One region of the Erythrobacter aureus genome, then DNA from elsewhere that is predicted to be linked to it. Evidence: predicted binding sites of a transcription regulator. Region 1 holds the regulator's gene; the other holds the start of a gene.

Region 1 (4,421 bases):
GACGCAGGGGACGCCTTCGATACCGATGGGGGAAGCGGGCGAAGAAGCCCGCCAGATAGTGCCGCGCCATTGGCGCATGCGCGGTCTCTTGTCCAGTTTCGCACAGCGCATCGAGACCTTTCTCGAAACTGCTCGCTTCGATCGCGGGCCGTGGCTCGTCGTGGCTTTTGCCGGTGGAATAGGTATGTGGTTCCAGTTGGGAACACGGTGGCAGTGGCTGGCAGCGATCGGACTGGCGCTGGGAACCGCTCTCGGCGCGATCGCTCTATGGCGGGGCGAGGAGAAGCGCAGCTTCACTTTGGTCGCAATCGTCTCGATCTGCATTGCCTTGGCCGCCGGGATCGCACTGGTCTGGGCGCGCTCGGCGATGGTGGGAGCGGAACCCATCCCGCACCCGCGCTTCGAACGGATCGACGGGCGGATTCTCGAGCGCGAGGAACAGCCTGCGGAAGATCGCGTGAGGCTCATCCTTGCCGCTCGCGATTCCCAGACCGGCCGGGCGGTGGCATACCGGATCAACATACCGTGGACGCAGGACCGGGCGGCGCTGCGCGAGGGGGCGAGGGTGCGCCTGTCGGCCCGTTTAATGCCCCCGTCTCCGCCGATCGTCCCGGGTGCTTACAACTTCGCGAGACGAGCCTGGTTCGAGGGACTTTCGGCGACCGGATCGGCAGTCGGCGAAATCGAGCTGATCGAGCCATCTCGGGATTCGGCGGCATCCCTCGCATCGATCCAGAGAGGCCTTTCGGGGCATGTCCGCGATAGGCTCGAGGACACCACGGCCGGCGCGATTGCAGCGACGCTGGCCAGCGGAGATCGGGGCGCCATTCCCCAGGCGGACGAAGAGGCCATGCGCGATGCCGGGCTGACGCATCTGCTTTCGATCAGCGGGTTGCATGTCAGCGCGATCATTGCGGCAACCTATCTGCTGGCTCTCAAACTGCTCGCCCTTTGGCCCTGGCTGACCTTGCGCGTGCGGCTGCCGCTGCTGGCAGCCGGTACGGCTGCCCTTGCCGGCATTGGTTACACGCTGCTGACCGGTGCCGAAGTTCCGACGGTTCGGAGCTGTATTGGGGCATTGCTCGTCCTGGTTGCGCTGGCGCTCGGGCGAGAACCGCTTTCGATGCGGATGGTGGCGGTGGCGGCAGGCGCCGTTCTCGCACTATGGCCCGAATCGCTGGTGGGACCGAGCTTTCAGATGAGCTTCGCCGCGGTTATCGCCATCGTTTCCCTCCACAACGTTCCGGCAATCCGCCACTTCCTTGCACCGCGTGAAGAAAGCTGGTTGCGCCGCCTCGCTCGGCGCGCATCGGCGCTATTCCTGACCGGCCTCGTGATCGAGCTTGCGCTCATGCCGATAGTCCTGTTCCACTTCCACCGGGCGGGGGTCTATGGCGCGGCAGCAAACCTGATCGCGATCCCTCTGGTGACATTCGTTTCCATGCCCCTCGTGGCATTGGCTCTCTTGCTGGATATTGTCGGGGCGGGCGCCCCCGCATGGTGGCTGGTCGGACATTCGCTCGATCTCCTGCTCGCCATTGCCCATTTCTTCTCGGAGCAGCCCGGCGCGGTGAAACTGGCTCCGCGTATCGGGTTGAGCACTTTGACCCTATATCTCGCCGGCGCGTTGTGGTTGGCACTATGGCAGGGCAGGGTTCGCCTGTGGGGACTGGCGCCGGTTGCGGTGGCCGCCTTCCTTATGATTTCGGCACCCGCGCCCGATATTCTCGTCACGCGCGATGGGCGGGATATCGGCGTGGCGAACGAGGCCGAACACGTGCTGGTCCTGCGCGATGGCAAGACGAACTACGCACGACAGAATCTGCTTGAGCTTTCCGGAAGTGACCTGGAGCCGATACCGCTGGTCCAGTGGCCTCACGCCCGATGCAGTGCGGAATTCTGCACGCTGACCGTAAAGCGAGGGCCCCCTAAGCAAGAACCTCGCAACTGGACGATCCTCGTCGCGCGCAACCGGGACCTCGTCGCGGAGCGCGCACTGGCCGCGGCTTGCCAGAGAGCGGATATCGTTATCGCCGAACGCTATTTGCCACGGAGCTGCCGCCCACGATGGCTGAAGATAGACCGCCTCTTCCTCCAGAGGGAAGGAGGGACGGCGATTTATCTTTCTTCCCGGGAGGTCGCGACGGTCGCGCAGGACCAGGGTGAACATGGCTGGTGGCGGGCTTCCGTCCGCTAGTCGCCAATGCGTTCATCAGTGGTAGCGCCGCAAGAGCCCCGCCAGCTTACCCTGTACCTGGACCCGATGTGGTTCGTACATCTGCGCCTCATAAGCGCTATTGGCCGGATCGAGCCGGACACGACCTGCATCGCGGCGCAGATATTTGAGCGTGGCCTCCTCATTATCGACCAGCGCGACTACGATCTCTCCGTCACGCGCATTGTCGGTGCGTTTGATCAGCGCGAAATCGCCGTCGAAAATACCGGCCTCGACCATCGAATCGCCCGAGACTTCCAGCGCATAATGTTCGCCAGGGCCGAGCAGCGCGGCAGGCACCGGCATGCTCGACTGGCCTTCGATCGCTTCGATCGGAGCGCCGGCGGCGATGCGGCCGTGCAGCGGAACGTCGATAATATCGTTGGCCGGCTCGGGAGCGCCCGCCTTCGCGGTCAGCGCCGTGGAGACCGCATCGTTCGCGGGAGCAGGCTTGGGAGAACCCATAACCGCGTCTTCCGGCAGTTTGACAACCTCGAGCGCCCGCGCCCGATTGGGCAGCCGACGAATGAAACCGCGTTCTTCCAGCGCGGAGATAAGCCGGTGGACGCCCGACTTGCTCTTGAGGTCCAATGCCTCTTTCATTTCCTCGAAGCTGGGGGAAATACCAGTGTCCTCCAGCTTTTGCTGGATGAAGCGGATCAATTCGTGCTGCTTGGCGGTCAGCATGGTGCGAACTCCCGTGTCGCCTGTTCACAAACGCGTGAACGAATGCGGAACAAGTAAGCAACCCCTTTCCACAAGTCAAGCAATAGCCCCGGTTTGGAGCAAGTTGCGCTGGAACAGGTGTTCCCGCTTTGCTCCTCTCCCGCTCTTTCAGCCGCCAAGCAGGGTGCGGGTTGCCGCTTCGACATCGGGCTGCCGCATCAGGCTTTCTCCGACAAGGAAGCTGCGCACGCCAGAACGAGCGAGGCGGGCGCAATCGGAATGGATCGAGATCCCGCTCTCGCCGACCAACAGGGCGCCGTCCGGGGCGTGGGCGGCGAGCGTTTCGGTTGTCGCAAGATCGGTATCGAAGGTCTTGAGGTCGCGGTTGTTCACACCGATCAAGCGCGATTTCAGCCGGGCGGCGCGGTCCATTTCGACGCTATCGTGGACTTCGACCAACACATCCATTCCGTAATCGAATGCCGCTGCTTCGATTTCATGCATGGCACTATCGTCGAGCGCAGCGACGATAATCAAAATCGCATCGGCACCGATCGCGCGTGCTTCGGCGACTTGCCACGTATCGACCAAGAAGTCCTTGCGCAGGACCGGAAGGGGGCAGGCTGTGCGCGCTTCGACGAGGTAATCCTCGTGACCCTGAAAGTAGGGGGCGTCGGTCAGCACCGACAGGCAGGCAGCTCCGCCCGCAGCATAGGCGCGCGCATGCTCGGCGGGCCGAAAATCCTTTCGGATTAGGCCTTTGGAGGGTGATGCTTTCTTGATTTCGGCAATCAGGCCGAAACCGCTCTGCTGCGCGCGTGCCAGCGCCGAGCGGAAGCCACGGGGTGCCGATTGTTCAAGCGCCGCCGCGTCGAGATCGGCGCGCGAACGGGCTCGCTTGCGCGCGGCGACTTCCTCGCGCTTGGTTGCGCAAATCTCTTCGAGCTTGTTCATGTCAGATGGCCATCGCGATCCATTTTTCGAGCAGCGTCTTGGCCTTGCGCGAATCCAGCGCTTCGGCGGCGATTTCCGCGCCCTCGGTCCAGTCGTCGGTGCGCCCGGCGACGATGAGCGTCGCGGCGGCATTGAACAACACGGCGTCGCGATAGGGGCCGGGGGTCCCCGACAGAAGAGCCTCCAACGCCCGTGCGTTATGCTCCGGTTCGCCCCCGCGGATCGCTTCGACGGGTGAATGGGGCAGGTTGGCCTGCACGGCGACGACGCGGCGCATCTCGAAATCGTTGCCCGTCACGTCGGCCAGTTCGTTTCCGCCCGCCAGGCTCAGTTCGTCAAGGCCTTCGTCGCCCGAGGCAATGAAGGTCCGCTCGGTCCCCAGCTTGGCCTTGGCGGCGGCATAGATAGGGACATAGGCGGGGCGGGCGATGCCGATCAGTTGCCGCCGTACCCCGGCGGGGTTCGACAAGGGACCCATCAAATTGAAAATGGTCCGCACACCGAGCTTCTGGCGAATGGGTTGAATGCGCCCCATCGCAGGGTGGTGGTTTTTGGCGAAGAGGAAACAAATTCCGAGTTCCGCCAA
Region 2 (4,421 bases), 1.2 Mb from region 1:
CATCGTGCGCACGACCAAGCGGCTCGAACGCGCAGGCAATCGGATCGAGATGCTTCGGCAGGAAGTGGAAGACTATTACGGCAGCTTCCGGGTCACCACCGATCTGATCGAGCTACGCAATCTGCTCGAATGCGCTGCCCTGATCGTGAGGAGCGCGCTGAAGCGGCACGAAAGCCGGGGGCTGCATTTCATCATGGATTATCCGCAGACCGACCCTGTCGCGCGCGACACCGTGCTCGTCCCGTGAGGGTGGGCGGCGGCATCGGTGGACTCCGCCACGGTCGCCCGGCTCAATCCAAGTCCCGGTTGGGCCGCATCGGCGGCATATCGCGCCCGAATTGGTCTGCAAGGGGCTGGCTGTCGCCGAGTGCGATATTGTCGATTTGAAAATAGCGAACGGTCACCGCATCGAGCTTGCGATAGAATGTAACGCCGATCCTGCGATTATTGGCCCATATGATCTCGCCTTCGACACAAACCCTGTCGATCAGCGTGACCGTCACTTTCCGGCCCCTCGATGCGCTCTTGCTGTCGCAAGCGATCATGCAGCCGTCATCCGAAAGGTTCAGCATCCGGCCCCGCATCACGGCATCGTTCACCGAGACCAGAATTTCCTTATTCGTATTGAAGCGTTTGTGCCTACGCCGTTCCATTTGTTGATGACCCCAGCGACCCGAGCATTATGCCCGGTTATCAGGGTCCTCCGGTCACAAGCCTTCGTATTGTAAAAATGCGTCAAATCCGGCCGGGAAAGACGGATTTCCTGCATGGAACCTAACTTCTCGGCAAGGCCCATCCGCCGAAAGACCAGTCGCCGCGCGGCGACCATTGATCGGATGCGTAATGGCGGACGACATGGGCGTCGATCGGTTCGAGAAAAAAGATGCCGATGCTTTCGCCCAATTGCCAAGCGACTTGGCCCTGAGCGATGTATTCCGGCAGAAGCGCCAGCTCGACCGGCGCGCCGATCCTGGGTGTGAGATCGGGGCATTCGACCATGCAGCCGGACGGCGATAGATTGCGCATGGCGCAGCGCAGGCCGATACCGGCGATGGTGATGCGCACGAATTCCTGTGTGAGCGTGCGCCCTTCGCGTCTACGATCGACCATGGCGTGTCCTGTTGCTGTCGGTTTGCGACCGCAATCAAGATGGACCGCGAACGCCAGGCGCGCTTGTATCCGAACGACATATTCGCGCGCGCTTTTACCCGGCGGTTACCATAGTTTTACCCTTCTCCCGATTTCGCGATGGACAATCCTCGGCAATTCCGGTGAGTTTGCGGGAAACGGGTAGAGGGAGACGCGGTTTGCCCAAGGTGACAGCGAACGAAATCGAGATTCATTACGAGGCCCATGGCGACGAGGCCAATCCGCCGATATTGCTGATCATGGGCTTCGGCGCGCAACTGACATTATGGCCCGACGAGCTGGTGGAGGCGCTTGCCAACCACGGCTTTCGTGTCATTCGCTACGACAATCGCGATATCGGACTCAGTCACAAGTTCGACGGTGTGAAGGCGCCCGGCCTCGTCAAGATGACTCTGCTGTCCAAGATCGGCCTCACGCCCAAAGTGCCTTATACGCTAGCCGATATGGCCGATGACGGGGCGGGCCTGCTCGACGCACTGGGAATCGCCAAGGCCCATATCGTCGGGGCGAGCATGGGGGGAATGATCGCGCAGCATTTCGCCTCGCGCCACGCGGACAAATGCCTCTCGCTCACCTCGATTTTCTCGTCCACCGGCAATCCCAAGCTGCCGCCCGCGAAACCCGAAGCGCTGAAGGCCCTGGTCACACGGCCCAAAACCACCGAGGAAGAGGCGCTGGTCGAACATGGCATCATGCTCGCTCGCACCATCGGTTCGCCCGGCTATCCAACCGCAGATGAACGCCTGCGCGAACGGACCAGGGCGAGCGTGCGGCGCAGTTTCTATCCCGAAGGGCCGACTCGGCATTTGTCGGCCATCGTCGCCGATGGCGACCGGCGCGACATGCTCGAAACCATTTCCGTGCCGACTTTGGTTCTGCATGGCGAGGACGATCCACAGGTCCCTTGCGAAGGCGGCCGCGATACCGCTGCCTCGATTCGCGGAGCGAAGCTGAAGACGATCCCGGGATGGGGGCATGATCTCCCGCTCGAACTGGTCGACGAGCTTGCCGATGCAATCGCCGACCATGCAAAGGCGAATGCGGGCTAGGTGGGTTCGTCTTCGAGCCGCGACCGAGCGCGGCAGCCTACACCCGCTTCCGGATTCCAAAATTGCGCGTCCGGATTCGAACGAATCTCAACCCGGCACGATCATTTTTGCCCGCAAAATTTTTTTCCCGGATTCATTTTCGCCCTTGCGCTCGCCGCGAGTCCAGCTTCGTCCACGCGTCGCGGCGTTGCAACAAGATAAGTCACCATGCTCCGACCCTGCGTGTCCGCGGTAAATCGCCGCCAACCCCCTTGCGCTGGAGTCCCGGCTGATTCAGTATCTAGTGGTAGAGCGGCTGGGGGTACCCACAAGACCTAGCGATTTGCGGCGGACTTCCCATATTGGAAGATTGGCGCGACCAAGCGGGCCTGTGGGAAAAAAGGGACAAGTTTTTGCCCCGGAGCCGCAAGGAATTGGTAGGCGAGGGCGATGCCCCGGCGACTCGAACACAAGCGGAACATGCGGGGCCTGGAATCAGGCACGCGAATGATACGGACAGCGGGGCAGACGATGGATTTCAAGAGCGGGGACGATACGGCGATGGCACTGGATCTGGATAGGCAGGACACCGTCGAGGAGCCCACTACCGGCAAGAAAGCGGTTGCGATGGACAAGATTGACAAAGGCAGCGAAGAACTCGTCCAGGAAGCGGCGGGCGAGGCGCTGGCCGGTGCTGTGGCGAGTGCGGCTGCAGCTGCCGCCAAGGAAGACAGCAAGAAAGTGCTCGACCGGCGTTTCGACGTGCAGATCGACGAGAGCCGAGACGCCCTGCTGACCGAATTCGGCAAGGAAACGCTAACCGATCGCTACCTGCTGCCGGGTGAGAAATATCAGGACCTGTTCGCGCGTGTCGCGGATTATTTTGCCGACGATGCGGACCATGCGCAGCGCCTCTACGATTATATTTCCAGGCTGTGGTTCATGCCGGCGACGCCGGTTCTGTCGAATGGCGGCACCACGCGCGGCCTGCCGATTTCGTGCTATCTCAACAGCGTGGCCGACAGCCTCGACGGGATCGTCAATACCTGGAACGAGAATGTCTGGCTGGCTTCGAAGGGTGGCGGCATTGGCACCTATTGGGGCAATGTCCGCGGCATCGGCGAACCCGTGGGCCTCAACGGCAAGACCAGCGGCATCATTCCTTTCGTCCGCGTGATGGACAGCCTTACGCTGGCAATTAGCCAGGGTTCGCTGCGCCGCGGTTCGGCTGCCTGCTACATCGACGTCTCGCACCCCGAGATCGAGGAGTTCCTCGAAATCCGCAAGCCGAGCGGCGACTTCAACCGCAAGGCGCTGAACTTGCATCACGGCGTGCTGGTGACCGACGCCTTCATGGAGGCGGTTCGCAACGGCGAGGAATTCGATCTTCTAAGCCCCAAGGACGGTTCGGTCCGCAAGACGGTCGACGCGCGTTCGCTGTTTCAGAAGCTGGTCGAAACCCGCCTTGCGACCGGCGAGCCCTATATCGTGTTCTCGGACACGGTGAACCGGATGATGCCCAAGCATCACCGCGAGCTGGGCCTTAAGGTTTCGACCTCGAACCTGTGCGCCGAAATCACGCTGCCGACCGGGATCGACCATCTCGGCAACGATCGCACGGCGGTCTGCTGCCTGTCCTCGCTCAATCTCGAGAAATGGGACGAATGGAACGAGGACAAGACCTTCATCGAGGATGTCATGCGCTTCCTCGACAATGTGCTGCAGGACTATATCGATCGCGCACCCGACGAAATGGCCCGGGCGAAATATTCGGCCATGCGCGAACGCAGCGTCGGCATGGGCGTGATGGGCTTCCACTCCTTCCTCCAGTCCAAGGGCATCGGCTTCGAAAGCCCGATGGCCAAGGTGTGGAACCTCAAGATGTTCAAACATGTCAGCGCCAAGGCCGAAGAGGCTTCGCTGGTGCTCGCTCAGGAACGCGGCCCATGCCCCGATGCCGCCGAAACCGGCGCGATGGAGCGCTTCAGTTGCAAGATGGCGATCGCGCCGACCGCGTCGATCAGCATCATCTGCGGCGGCACCAGTGCCTGCATCGAACCGATCCCGGCCAATATCTACACGCACAAGACGCTGTCGGGCTCGTTCATCGTCAAGAATCCCTATCTCGAGAAGATCCTCGACAAGAAGAGCAAGAATTCGACCAATGTCTGGAACTCGATCCTCGAGCAGGGCGGCAGCGTCCAGCATCTCGATTTCCTGACGGCGGAAGAAAAGGCCGCCTTC

The links. Region 1 encodes LexA, which represses DNA repair genes until DNA is damaged. Its sites were predicted from a motif close to GTTCCNCNCTTGTTCT; they were not measured.
Region 2: DVR09_RS01280 (ribonucleoside-diphosphate reductase subunit alpha) is a predicted target of LexA. The motif match lies at 2,642-2,657, and genes of this name have one in related genera.

The regions. Positions count from the first base shown of each region.
Region 1 covers NZ_CP031357.1:2,072,722-2,077,142, reverse strand. The annotation lists gene DVR09_RS10165 (ComEC/Rec2 family competence protein) at 1-2,197, shown strand, start outside; gene lexA (transcriptional repressor LexA) at 2,213-2,902, opposite strand; gene trpC (indole-3-glycerol phosphate synthase TrpC) at 3,050-3,835, opposite strand; gene trpD (anthranilate phosphoribosyltransferase) at 3,837-4,421, opposite strand, start outside.
Region 2 covers NZ_CP031357.1:261,074-265,494, reverse strand. The annotation lists gene nadB (L-aspartate oxidase) at 1-247, shown strand, start outside; gene DVR09_RS01295 (PilZ domain-containing protein) at 291-653, opposite strand; gene DVR09_RS01290 (PilZ domain-containing protein) at 775-1,110, opposite strand; gene DVR09_RS01285 (alpha/beta fold hydrolase) at 1,317-2,198, shown strand; gene DVR09_RS01280 (ribonucleoside-diphosphate reductase subunit alpha) at 2,709-4,421, shown strand, end outside.